4 regions of the Terrabacter sp. R4-6 genome follow, and region 1 is predicted to be linked to each of the others. Evidence: riboswitches for the same ligand, from Rfam matches in the RefSeq annotation. Region 1 holds a riboswitch; each other region holds the start of a gene.
What was found. Region 1 has a riboswitch for cyclic di-AMP ahead of ACSSS0_RS06570 (transglycosylase family protein). Riboswitches for the same ligand answer to the same signal wherever they lie in the genome.

Region 1 (3,200 bases):
CGACGCCACCGACTGGTGGGGCTGGGCCGCCACGATCACGTATGCCGCGTCGGGTCGTCCGCCGTTCGGCCGAGCCCGCATGGACGCCGTGCTCACCCGCGTGCGTGCCGGTGACGTCGACCTCGAGGGCGTCGACCCGCGCCTCGTGCCGCTCCTGCGCGCGTCCCTCTCACCCGACCCACGGCTGCGCCCGCACGCCGACGAGGTCATCGGGGCACTCGAGCTCTACGCCGCGGGACGCGCGGCGACCGTGCCGACCCCGAGCGGCAACCCGTGGGACGACGACCGCCCCACTGCGGCGCCCGGTGACACCCAGGTCGTCCAGCACGGCGGCACCGCCGTCATGCCGCCCGTCGGGGCAGCCGGCGCCCTCGTCGAGGCCTCGACCACAGGAAGTCCGGTGCGGTGGGCCCCACCCCCGACCGGCCCCAGGGCACCCGATCCCGACCCGGCGGCATACGACCACGGCTGGGACGACGAGCCCGCCTCGCCGGACGACTGGGGCGGCGCGCAGGCCTACGACGCCCGGCACGGGCGCGGTGGGCAGGACGTCGAGCAGGGGCCGCAGGGCTACTGGCCCGAGGAGGAGTGGGACGAGGAGGACGAGCCCGTCCAGCGCGAGGGCGACCCCCGCATCGGCCTGCCGATGCGCACCGGTCTGCTCGCCGCGGTCGGGATCGCCTGGGTCGGTGCGCTCATGGCGTGGCCGGGCATCGCCCTCGTCGTGCTCGTCGTGCTCTCGGCCCTCGCCCGGGCCACCGACCGCTCGGTCACGGCGCTCGTCCTGCGCCGCTACGACTTCGGCCGACGGCGCAGCGACGTGCCCTTCGCCGTCGTCTCGAGCCCGTGGCACCTCGTCGTCGGCATCATCGCGACGGGGGTCGGCCTGCTCCTGCCCGTGGCGGTGGCGCTCGCCGGGATCTTCGCCGCCGCCCTGCTCCTCGCCGGCACGCAGGGCACCGACCTCGGGCCCGGTGCGCCGATCACGCTCGCCGTCGGCGGCGTCCTCGGCCTGCTCATGCTCTGGTGGGGCCCCGGTGGGGCCTCGCTTCGACGAGGGTCCCGCTCGATGGCGCGGCGGCTCGTGCCGGCCGGCCTCACCACCCAGATCGTCTCCGTGCTGCTCGCCGTCTTCGGAGTCGTGGCCGCGCTCGTGGCCCTGCAGCACGGCTCGAGCCTGACGTGGGACCCCTTCACGACCAACCCGTTCGCGCCGTGAGCGCCGGGTCTCGGTGATCCGAGGTCCCGTTCGCGGGTCCGTGGGGCCTTCGTGCGGTCTCCGTGCGGTCTCTGTGCGGGACCTGTGGCCCTAGCGCATCAACCCCTGCAAACGGCTGGGAAAAAGATCACGGAAGTATCTCGACGTGTCTTGTGCGCTGCAGGAACGTCCCGTACCGTCAGTGCTCGGCGGCCTCGACTCTCGGGTCGAACGGGAGCATCACCACTCGGCTCCCGGGTCGCTTCGTCGCGTCCGGCTCCACACGAACGCTCCCACAACTTCACATGGACACCCATCAATCCGTTTCCCTGAGCGCGCCGAGCCTCGCCAGCCAGGGATGTAGCCCACATCCGTGGGCCGGGCGAGGACGGGGGACCCAGTGTGACCAGTGAGTGCATGTGTGTTCGAGCGCATGGCAAGAGGACGAGATCTGGTCTCGGGGTGAAGTCGCATCCGCGACGGGGCACCTGACGCCCCAACCCGACAGCTAACCCCGCAGGCGCGCGTCAGGAAGGATCACCCATGCAGTACATGTCCAAGCATGCTGCGGCCAAGAAGGTCTCGGCCAAGCAGCGCATCGCGGGAGTCGGAATCGCTGGAGCCGCCACCATCGTCGGTGGCATCGCCACGGGCGGGTCGGCCAAGGCCGCGTCGGTCTGGGACCGCGTCGCCGCGTGCGAGTCGAGCGGCAACTGGCACATCAACACCGGCAACGGCTACTACGGCGGCCTCCAGTTCGTGCAGAGCACGTGGCGCGGCTACGGCGGCACCGCTTTCGCACCGCGAGCCGACCTCGCCAGCCGGGCCGAGCAGATCGCCGTGGCGCAGCGCGTGCTCGCCTCCCAGGGCCCCGGCGCCTGGCCGGTGTGTTCGAAGCGTGCGGGCCTGACGCGCGCCAACGGCGGCGCCACGACGACCCCGGTCTCGCGGTCGACCGTCCGCAAGCCGGTGACGACGAAGAAGGTCGTCAAGAAGAAGACGTACGCCACCAAGCCGGCGGTCACGAACACCGCCAAGGGCGCCAAGATCACCGTGCACCGCGGCGACACGCTCGGCAAGATCGCCGCGCGCTACCATGTGTCCGGCGGCTGGAAGGCGCTCTGGAAGGCGAACGGCGCCCGCGTCACCAACCCGAACCTCATCTTCGTGGGCCAGACTCTGCGACTCCCGTGAGTTCCTGATAGAACTGTGCCGGACGGCCTCGCGCGACCAACCCCTGGGTTTGCGCGGGGCCGTCCTTGTCGTTCCGCGGCCGGGTCGTGCTCGCGGTTTGGGCGTATGCCGTCCGGCTCGGTTACGCTTTCGCCCGTCCGCGGCGCTCGCGCCCAGACGTGCTGGCGTGGCGCAATTGGTAGCGCACCTGTCTTGTAAACAGGCGGTTAGGGGTTCGAGTCCCCTCGCCAGCTCTCTGACCTGTATGACTTCGCCTGATGCCTGACGTTCGGGCTTCGCCTGATGCTTGTCAGTGTTTCGGGTGATGCTTGACAGCTACTTCGGCTGATCCTTGACGCTCTCTTCATGAAGGAGATGAGCGTGGCTGAGCAGCGGTACAAGGCGGTGCTGGCCGTGATCGGTGACGGCCGACAGGTGTCCGAGGTCGCCGCGGCGTGGGGTGTCTCGAGGCAGACCCTGCACGCGTGGCTGGCCCGGTACGAACACGATGGCCTCGAGGGGCTGGTCGACCGGTCCCATCGCCCGGCGGTTGTCCGCACCAGATGGACCCGGCCGTGGAGGTCGCGGTCCTTGAAACGCGACGCCGGCATCCCGGGTGGGGTCCTCGCCGGATCGTGTACGAGCTGAAACGCCGGGGCCTGTCGGCGAGTGAGTCGGGGGTGTACCGGGCGCTGCGCCGGGCCAACCTGATCGATCCCTCGGGTCGGCGCGGGCGTCAGCGGCAGTGGCGTCGGTGGGAACGCTCGCGCCCGCACGAGCTGTGGCAGATGGACGTCGTCGGCGGGATCCTGCTGCGCGACGGCACCAC
Region 2 (3,200 bases), 1.5 Mb from region 1:
CGTCGACCCCGGTGGTATGCCGTCCGGCCGGCTGCGGTCGCGTCGCCCCGTCATGCTCCTCGGCCCGTCCACCGACGGAGGGATGACCCGCCCGGGACCACCGCCGTGAGGTGACGCAGACGAGCGGGGCCGGGGCCGCTCGCGCGACCCGGGCACACGGCATACGCCCCCGGTGGCGTGCAGGCCGCCGCTCAGCCGGCGAAGGCGCGCACCGGCTGACCCGGCACCGCGACGCGCACGCGGAAGACGGCACCGGCCTCGGGCTCGGGGTCGTCGAGGTTCTCGCGGGACGTCGTGACGTAGAGGTCGCGCAGGTCGTCGCCACCGAACGTGCACGCCGTCGTGAGGCGCGCGGGGACGATGACCTCGGCGAGCACCTCGCCCCCGGGCGAGTGGCAGCGGACGCGGCCCGCACCGTTGAGGGCGACCCAGACGTTGCCGGCGCTGTCGACCGTGAGCCCGTCCGGATGGCCGACGTCGTGGGTGACGAAGGGCCGCCGGTCGGTGAGCTCGCCGTCGACGACCGTGAAGACGTCGGTGCGACCGGTCGGGGTGTCGTCGTAGTAGGCCAGCCGGCCGTCGGGCGAGAGGTCGATGCCGTTGGAGATCGTCACGTCGGGCAGCAGGGTCGTGACCTCGCCGGTGGCGTCGACGCGGAAGAGGGTGGCGCTGCCGGGCACGCGGTCGTAGCCCATCGTCCCCGCCCAGAGGCGGCCGAGGCCGTCGACCCCGCCCTCGTTCATCCGGACGGACGGGTCGTCCCAGAGGTCGAACCACGGGGTGGGTGCGCCGTCCGGCTCGTCCGCGCGCGCCAGCCCGCGCTCGGTCGCGACCACCCATCCGCCGGGCCGGCGGGGCCGCACGAACGCTGCGACGTCGCCGACGTGCAGGCGGTCGACGGAGCCGTCGGCACGCAGGGTCAGCACGTCACCGGCGAGGAGGTCGACCCAGCGCAGACCGCCCCACGTCGGCGACCAGACAGGTCCCTCGCCGTGGTAGCAGAGGGCATCGGTGACCTGCTCGAGCTCGCCCGTGACGACCGGGCCGCGGTCGGCGGCCATCAGTCCCACCACACGCCGACGTAGTGGTGGCCCTCGGGGACGACCGGTCCGTCGACGAGCCACTCCGCGCTCGCGGCGGGGCCCCCGCTCGACTCGGTGTCGGCGTCGATCGTCATGGCGTCGACCTCCTCGGGCAGCAGCGTCGTGATGACGGCCACCCCACTGGCATACGGCCACTCGTCGTCGGGGAAGTCCTGGAACTCGAGCACGTCGAGCTCGACCCGGACGTCGTGGACCTCCGGGTGGTCGCGCAGCTCGAAGAGCACCCGGCGCACCGTGTCGAGCGGCATGTCCTCGGGACGGTTCGGCGCGATGCACCACTCGCAGTCGTTGCCCTCGAAGAACTGCTCGAGGGTGACGGCCACCTGGGCACTCGCCCCACCGCGCTCGCGGACGTAGTCGACGAAGGCGGTCTGCTTGGCGAGATCCATGACGGTTTCGGCCCCTGGGGTCGCGTTCCTGGCACTGGCGCGGTGTCGGCTACACTGACGCCGCGTGCCGCCTTGCGGACCCTTCGCGGGGCACCTCCGGGCGGCCCGTGCGAGCGTAGCTCAATGGTAGAGCGCCAGCTTCCCAAGCTGGATACGCGGGTTCGATTCCCGTCGCTCGCTCCACACGGCACGAGGGCCCCGACCGTATGCCGGTCGGGGCCCTCGTGCGTCACGGCCGTCGGGGCCGTCGGTGCGATCGATGGGGTCAGGGCATGCGGCCCGCGACCCAGCTCGTCGTCCAGATCCTCGAGAGCTGGACGCGCTGGCCGGGCTTGGGCGAGTGCCAGACCTTCCCGTAGCCGGCGTAGATGCCGACGTGGTAGGCCCGACCTCCGGACATGAAGAAGATGAGGTCGCCCTGCTGGAGGTTCGACTTGCTGATGCGGACGCTGGCGAGCCTCTGGGCGTTGGCCGTGCGGGGGACGCCGACGCCGAGACGGGTGCGGTAGGTGTAGTAGACGAGGCCGGAGCAGTCGAACGCCGACGGCCCCGCCGCGCCGTAGCGGTACGGGTCGCCCTGCTGGGCGGCCGCGACCTTGACGGCCGTCCGTCCTCGCGCGGCTCGCACGGCGGCCGAGACGTAGGCGACCGGTTTGGCCTTGATCGTGACGGGCGCGGTGCCCGCGCTGGGGGCCGCCTGGTGCGTCACCGACGATGTCGGGGCGCTACCCGTCCCGACGAGGAGGGCGGCTGCGAGAAGTGGCGTGATCGCCAGGGACTGCAAGGGAATTCGGCGTGCAAGGGTAGAAGTGGGCATGGTGGATTCCTTCCCACGCCTGTGAGGTGAGCTGTCGGGTTCGGGCGGAAGATGCCCGGCCGCTGATGCGGCTTCACCCCAAGGACCGGCTGGCCGGCCCGAAAGTGGGTCCCCCACTCCTGTCCGTTATTGCGTGGCTGCCCCACCGGTGGACAGGACTCGGCGTCCGGTGGGCCGCTCGGGGGAGACCCCGGGCGATGAGCATCCATCGACGGTGACAGACAGGTCACGAAAAGGTCGCGAAACAGCAGATTATGGCAATAGTTGACAGGTCAAATGCCGCCTCGGCGGACATTCGACACATCAGCGGAGGCTGGAGGGGCACCCCCGGGCGGCCCACTGCATACGCCCTGGGGGCCGGGCGGCCGGATATTCGGTGGACCATGGGTACGCCGTGACGCACCATGGACGCTGCTCCGTCGGAGCACGTCAGTCGTCAGCGGGGAGGCCCGCGGAGAGGTGGGTGGCCGTCATGGCCTGCTCAGCGGTCACGGTCCCGCTCCACCTCCCCCACCCCGGCTGACCGGGTCACCCGGTCCTGCCCGACTGACAGGAACAGACCGTGAAACCATTGACGGACAACGAGATCCGCGCCTCCTTCGTCAACGCCTCCCGGCGTGAGGCGAAGCAGGCCACCCTTCCCGCCGACCTCGACCTCGGCGCCCGATGGGAGTCGCTCGACTACTTCGGCTGGGTCGACCGCAGCAACCCGCAACGGGCGTATGCCGTCGTCCCCGTCGACGACGAACCCGTCGGCTTCCTCCTCCGGACCGCAGAGCGGACGCGCAAGGCGAGCGCGATGTGCGCGTGGTGCGAGGACGTCTTCGCGACGAGCGAGGTGGCGCTCTTCGTGGCCCGCCGGGCCGGGGCGTCCGGCCGCGAGGGCAACAG
Region 3 (3,200 bases), 2.0 Mb from region 1:
GGGATCCGGTGGGGGCTCGTCGTGAGGCGTGAGAGGTGACCGCTCAGATGCGGCCGTACATCGACGGCGTCGTCCAGATGGAGTGGTTGCCGATGACGGTGCCGGGGCGCTGGGCGTCGATCATGCGGCCCGGGCTGACGTAGATGCCCACGTGGTAGATCGGCGAGCCGAAGAAGACGAGGTCGCCGGGGCGCGGGTTGCTGACCGGCGTCGAGGCCGCGGCCTGCGCGGACGCGGTGCGCGGGATCGAGATGCCGGCCTGGCGGTAGACGTAGGAGGTGAAGCCCGAGCAGTCGAAGCCGGAGGGCGTCGTGCCGCCGTAGACGTAGGGCACACCGAAGAAGGACTGCGCGATGCCGACGATGCCGGTGGCGCTGGGGTTGGGCGCCACGTTGAGGGCGGCGCGCGTGGTCGAGCCGGAGCGCGACGCGCGCTCCTGCGCGGCCTCACGCTCGGCAGCGGCCTTCTCGGCGGCCTTCTTCGCGGCGCGCTCGGTCTTGACCTTGACGTCCTCGATGACGACGGGCTTGACCTTGGCCTGCTTGAGGGCGGGCTTGGCGTAGCCGATCGCCGACAGGGCGTTGCCGGCCTTGAGCGTGCCGGCGGCGGGGCCGACGGCCGCGGGACCCGCGACGGCGCTGCTCGAACCGTCAGCGGCGTTCGCCGTGCCGGCGAACGAGGCGACGAGGCCACCGGAGGCCGCGACGATGGCCGCACCCTTCACGGCGGGCTGGGCCGACTCCTTGGCGATCGTCTTGAGCTCCGAGATCGCGTTGAAGCGACCGGGGGCGCGGTGGCGCCCGGGAACGTTCTGAGCCACGTTTGACCTCTCGACGCCTACGAGGTGAGCTGTCGGGTTCGGGCTGGAGGTACTGCCCGGCCTTCGCTCGGACCGTGATCGGTCCACGGAGGGCTTCACCCCGAGGGCGTCTCTCGACGCCCGGAGAAAGTGGTTCCCCCGCTCCTGCCATGCGGTTCGTACTGAGCCTCAGGTCGATGGCAGGACTAGGCGGTCCGACCCGGGGCACTCACTCGACGGGGAGAGCAAGTTCGCCCACCGTACCCAAGTACCTGTGCCTTGTCACCTTCGAGTTCCCGGAAGTCAAAGAATTTTCAGCGACCTCGGATCCGGGCCGGACGAGGTGTGGCAAGGCATGCCAAAACGACCCCGCAGACGGGGGCAAACCCTGCCGGATACGGCGTGTTCAGGCGGCCTGGCAGAAGACGTGGACGGCCACGTCGTCGGGCAGCGACACACCGGTGGAGGGCTCGCTGCCCTCGCGGACGGCCAGGACCCGACCGCCGTCACGGACGACCTCGACGCGGGCGCCCGGCACGACGCCGGCGCTCGTCAGCAGCGCGAGCGCCTCGGGGTCGACCTGGACGGGCTCGCCGATGCGCCGGATCGTCACGACGGTCGGAGCGGCTCCCACGGCGGCGGTCAGGGTGCTGAGGCCGGTGAGGAAGTCCTCGTCCTGGCGCACCCCGAGCTCCTCGAGACCGGGGATCGGGTTGCCGTACGGCGACTCGAGGCCCTCCCCGATGAGGCCGAGGATCTTGCGCTCGACCTTCTCGGACATGACGTGCTCCCACCGGCAGGCCTCGTCGTGGGCGTACTCCCACTCGAGGCCGATGACGTCGACGAGCAGCCGCTCGGCGAGCCGGTGCTTGCGCATGACGCGGGTGGCGAGGAGCCGGCCGTGGTCGGACAGCTCGAGGTGGCGGTCGCCCGAGACGGCGACGAGACCGTCGCGCTCCATGCGGGCGACGGTCTGCGACACGGTGGGGCCCGAGTGGCCGAGACGCTCGGCGATGCGCGCGCGGAGGGGCACGATGCCCTCCTCCTCGAGCTCGAAGATGGTGCGCAGGTACATCTCGGTGGTGTCGATCAGGTCCGTCACGGTCATACCTTCTCAGAATCGGAGAGCGGTCAGGGACCGCCCGTCGCCGGGCCCGGCGTCCGGCGCGTCCTCGCGCCCCGGGTCGGGTCGTGCCGCGGCACCCAGACGCGCAGCCAGCCCGCGCCGACCACGGCCCCGATGCCCAGCACGACGGCGGAGGCGCCGAGCGACATGATGGCGCTCAGCCCTGACAACGCCAGCGGGCCCGCCGCCCTTCCCACGTCGGCGCAGAGGCGCCAGCCGCCGAGGAACTGCGCCCGCCCGTCCGCGGGTGAGGCGTCGGCGCCGAGGGTCATGATGAGCCCCGCCCCCAGGCCGTTGCCGAGCCCGAGCACCGTCGCCGCGGCCGTCACGGCCACGAGGCTCGTGGCGAGCGGGAGCAGCATCATGCCGAGGCCGAGCACGAGCATGCTGGGCACGGCGGCCGCGACGCGGCCGTAGCGGTCCATGAGCCAGCCCGACGGGTAGAAGAGCGCCATGTCGAGCGCCCCGGCGACGCCGAAGACGAGCGACGTCTGCGCCGGGGAGAAGCCGACCGACTCGGCCCAGAGCGGCACGAGGGCCTCGCGGATGGCACGCGCACCGGCCACGCACATGGCCCCGGTGCCGAGCGTCAGCAGGACGTGCCGGTGCTGCAGGAGCACCGACGCCACACTGCGCGGCGGGCCGCCGCCCGCGACCCGGTGCGCCGAACGGGTGATGTCCGGCGCGAGGAGGACGAGGACGAACGCCGCGATGCTCGCGACGCCGCCGACGGCGTACGCCGCCTCGGTGCCCCACCTGACGATGACGAGCGATCCGATGAACGGCCCGACGAAGTAGCCGATGCGGTGCACGCCACCGAGCGTCGACAGGGCCCGCGCCCGCATCGCCACAGGAACGGCCTCGGTGAGGTACGCCTGCCGCGCCAGGCCGAAGAGCGAGCCGGCGAGCCCGATGACGAGCACGCCGACGAAGAGCATGACGAGACCGCCGGCCAGGGCCGCCACGAGCATGCCGGCGGCCTCGATCAGGGCCGCGACGAGCAGCGCCCGGCGCTCACCGATGCGGGCCGCGAGGGCACCCGACGGCAGGTCGCCGAGGAGCTGGCCCACGCCCAGCATCGCGACGAGCAGAGCCGCGACGCCGACCGAGGCGCCGAGCTCCCGTGCCGACACGGCGATGATCGGGGACACCGCGCCGGCGCCCGTCGAGCCCAGGAGCGTGGGCCCGTAGGCCGACAGGGCGATGGCGCGCAGGCTGCCGCTGCGTCCCTCCGCACCGTCTCCCCGAATCTCGGTCACGCCACAGGACCCTAAC
Region 4 (3,200 bases), 730 kb from region 1:
AGATCACCGTGACGATGGCCGCCAACGGCCTGCTCCCCGACAACCCGCACGCCGCGCACATCCACTTCGGCGCCGAGGCCCGCCACGAGTGCCCGATCCTGTCCGACGACAAGAACGGCGACGGCCACCTCAACACGACCGAGGGCGGCCCGGCCTACGGCGACATCGTCGTCTCGCTGACGAAGACCGGTGACACGAGCCCGAAGTCGGGCCTCGCCATCGACCGCTTCGACACCGCGCCCGGCGGCAAGCTGACCTACCAGCGCGGCAGCATCAAGGTCTCCAGCGACGTCGCCAAGGCGATCTCGGCCGGCGAGTCCGTCGTCGTCATCCACGGCGTCGACTACAACGAGGACGGCAAGTACTCCGGCGACACGAAGAGCGACCTCGACAAGTCGCTCCCGACCGAGGCCACCGACCCGGCCCTCTGTGGCGCGCTGCGCGTCGCCCCGGCCGGCGGCATGCACACCGGTGGTGGCCTGGCCGCCGACAGCCTCAAGAGCGGCGGCCAGAACGAGGCCCTCATGCTCGTGGGCGGCGGCGCCCTGCTCGCCGCAGCCGGAACCGGCACCTTCGCCGCCCGCCGCGCCCGGTCGCGCGCCTGATCGACGGGACCACCCCCATGACCGAGCGCACCCGGCTCCACGGCGCTGACCGCCCCACCCGTCGCTTCGGCGCGGGTGTGGCGGCGGCCCTGGCGGTCACGGCCATCCTGGTCGTCGTCGGGATCGTGGCGCTCGTCATGGGCCTCCGGGGCAACCCGGGGACGCCCGGCCCGCCGCCTCCCGCGGCGGGCGGGGCCGCCTCGGCCCCAGCGCCGGCGCGCCCGTCCGGCAGTCCCACGTCGAGTCCCACGTCGAGTCCCAGGTCGAGTCCGTCGGCGTCCCCCGGTCAGGGCGGGACACCGACATCCGGCAGGACGGCCGGCGGCGACGCGAAGGGCAGCGGCATCGGTGAGTTCCTCGAGGCGTCCGAGCCGACGTCGATCGAGATCCCCTCGATCGGGGTGCGGTCGTCGCACTTCGTGCCGCTGCGCATCCAGCGCGACGGGACGATCTCCGTGCCAGGCACGGCCCAGGAGGTCGGGATCTACGACGACGGCCCCACGCCGGGCCAGCTCGGTCCGTCGGTCCTCGCCGCGCACGTCGACACCCCGTCGGGGGTGCCGGGCATCTTCTACGAGCTCGGCAAGGTCAAGGCCGGCGACGTCGTCAAGGTCTCGCGTCGGGACGGCTCGCACCTGACCTTCACCGTCGACACGGTGGCGGCCTACAAGAAGTCACAGTTCCCGACCGAGCTCGTCTACAAGGGCGACTTCACCAAGGCCGAGATCCGCCTCGTGACGTGCGGCGGTCCCACCGACAGCCGCAACGAGTACCGCGACAACGTCGTCGTCTTCGGCCACCTGTCGGGCACCACCTGAGCCGCCGCGCGGCTCCACCAGCACCGACCCGAGGTTCGCCGGGGGGGGCCTCACCGAGGGACCCCGCGGCGTACCCGTGGGGGACTTGTCGGGCACCGCCCTGCGCTGTGATCCACGTCTCATCCAGCGGAAGGTAAAGCGTTGGTATAGACGGACACACCGGACATTCAAGGGTGATCGCCGCGCGTCGTCGTTACCGTGGCGTGACATTTGCCAGTCGCCTCGTCTAGTCTTCCGGGAGTCCGGCCACCTGGTCGGGCTCTCGTGAGGTGGACCGCCTAGTCCTGTCACCGCCTGACGAGAGAGATCAAACCTTGTGACGGGAGCGGAGGAACCACACGTTTCTCCGGGCGTCCGGCGCAACGACTTCGGACGTCCTTGGGGTGAAGACCGAACCGCCACGTGACCTCGTCACGAAGCGGGGGTGGCCCGGGCACCTTTCCGCCCGAACCCGACAGCTAACTTCGTAGGCGCGGAGAGGTAACACGCGTGAACACTGAGAACATCCGCGGTCGCCATCGTGCGCCAGGCCGCCACAACCCCCTCAACGAGCTCAAGCTCCTCGCCCGCGAGTCGGCCCAGCCGGCCATGAAGGCGGGCGCCGTCGTCGCCGCCACCGGTGGACTCGTCGCCACCTTCGCCAACCCGGCCAGCGCCGACACCCTCTCGCCCGCTCAGGGTGAGGTCGCGGCTGCTGCCGGCGTCGACGCCGCGGCCCCGGCCGCTGTCGGCCCGTCCACGGCCGCCGCCCCGGTCGCGTCGACCGCGCTCTCGAAGATCGGCTACGCGCCGGCCGTGCAGAAGGCCGTCGCCCAGCGCACGGCCAAGCCGGCCAAGCCGCAGGTCATCGAGGACGTCAAGGTCAAGACCGAGCGCGCTGCCGCCAAGGCCGCCGCCGAGCGCAAGGCCGCTGCCCAGCGCGCCTCGCGCGACCTGACCCGCAAGACGCTGACGACGAGCACCTCCTCGTCGAAGTCGAGCAGCAACGGCTCCGTCCCGAGCGCCTCCTCCGGCATGCGCGCCTCGTCCAACTGGGCCACCGACGGCCAGTGCACGTGGGGCGCCCTCAACAAGTGGTACCAGTCCGAGGGCTACTACCCCGGCGGCTGGACCGGCAACGCGATGGTCTGGGACACCGGCGCCGCCAACGCGGGCTACACCGTGAGCGGCACGCCGCGCACGCGCTCCATCCTCGTCATGGAGCCCGGCGTCCACGGCTCCTCGAGCGTCGGCCACGTCGCCTGGGTGACCGCGGTCAACGGCAACGAGGTGACGATCATCGAGATGAACGCCCTCGCCGGTGCGTACAACTACAACACGCGCACGCTGACCGACGGTCCCGGCATGAAGTACATCTACGCGCCGTGACCCACCGGGTCGTCGTCACGACGACCACCGCGGAGTTCTCCGCGAGGTGAGCGCGTACGAAGGGGAGGATGCCTGCGCATCCTCCCCTTCGGCATGCCCGGGACGACGCGGCCTACCCGCACCGGCCGGCCGGGCACCCGACGCCCGCGTGGGATCGGCCACACCCCCAACCCTGGACACCCGGGAATGATCGACCGCCTGCCCTCCTTGTCGCCTAGGTAGTTGAAGGCTCCACCGATCGTCGGTGGGCGCCACCAACCCACCGACAGTCCCCTAGACGTGAGGAGCAGGCCTGTGTCGACGGCCTTCGAGAGCATCCGCATCGGCCGCTGGGACCTCCCCCAGCGTTTCGTCATGGCACCGCTGACGCGCAACCGCGCGGGCGAGGGCCAGGCGCCGACCGAGCTCA

Region 2: another riboswitch for cyclic di-AMP. It lies ahead of ACSSS0_RS13510 (C40 family peptidase); the one in region 1 lies ahead of ACSSS0_RS06570 (transglycosylase family protein).
Region 3: another riboswitch for cyclic di-AMP. It lies ahead of ACSSS0_RS15825 (C40 family peptidase); the one in region 1 lies ahead of ACSSS0_RS06570 (transglycosylase family protein).
Region 4: another riboswitch for cyclic di-AMP. It lies ahead of ACSSS0_RS10000 (CHAP domain-containing protein); the one in region 1 lies ahead of ACSSS0_RS06570 (transglycosylase family protein).

What each region holds. Positions count from the first base shown of each region.
Region 1 covers NZ_CP197224.1:1,392,019-1,395,218, reverse strand. Annotated here, with positions in the region: gene ACSSS0_RS06575 (serine/threonine-protein kinase) at 1-1,219, shown strand, start outside; cyclic di-AMP (ydaO/yuaA leader) riboswitch at 1,565-1,738, shown strand; gene ACSSS0_RS06570 (transglycosylase family protein) at 1,742-2,392, shown strand; tRNA gene ACSSS0_RS06565 (tRNA-Thr) at 2,553-2,625, shown strand; partial or broken gene ACSSS0_RS06560 (IS481 family transposase) at 2,738-3,200, shown strand, end outside.
Region 2 covers NZ_CP197224.1:2,887,204-2,890,403, reverse strand. Annotated here, with positions in the region: gene ACSSS0_RS13530 (AAA family ATPase) at 1-109, shown strand, start outside; gene ACSSS0_RS13525 (SMP-30/gluconolactonase/LRE family protein) at 192-1,061, opposite strand; gene ACSSS0_RS13520 (hypothetical protein) at 1,061-1,492, opposite strand; tRNA gene ACSSS0_RS13515 (tRNA-Gly) at 1,602-1,675, shown strand; gene ACSSS0_RS13510 (C40 family peptidase) at 1,758-2,201, opposite strand; cyclic di-AMP (ydaO/yuaA leader) riboswitch at 2,311-2,453, opposite strand; gene ACSSS0_RS13505 (FBP domain-containing protein) at 2,872-3,200, shown strand, end outside.
Region 3 covers NZ_CP197224.1:3,377,022-3,380,221, reverse strand. Annotated here, with positions in the region: gene ACSSS0_RS15825 (C40 family peptidase) at 44-820, opposite strand; cyclic di-AMP (ydaO/yuaA leader) riboswitch at 823-998, opposite strand; gene ACSSS0_RS15820 (iron-dependent transcriptional repressor DtxR) at 1,206-1,901, opposite strand; gene ACSSS0_RS15815 (MFS transporter) at 1,931-3,184, opposite strand.
Region 4 covers NZ_CP197224.1:2,125,893-2,129,092, forward strand. Annotated here, with positions in the region: gene ACSSS0_RS09990 (hypothetical protein) at 1-605, shown strand, start outside; gene ACSSS0_RS09995 (sortase domain-containing protein) at 623-1,423, shown strand; cyclic di-AMP (ydaO/yuaA leader) riboswitch at 1,719-1,908, shown strand; gene ACSSS0_RS10000 (CHAP domain-containing protein) at 1,913-2,791, shown strand; gene ACSSS0_RS10005 (alkene reductase) at 3,086-3,200, shown strand, end outside.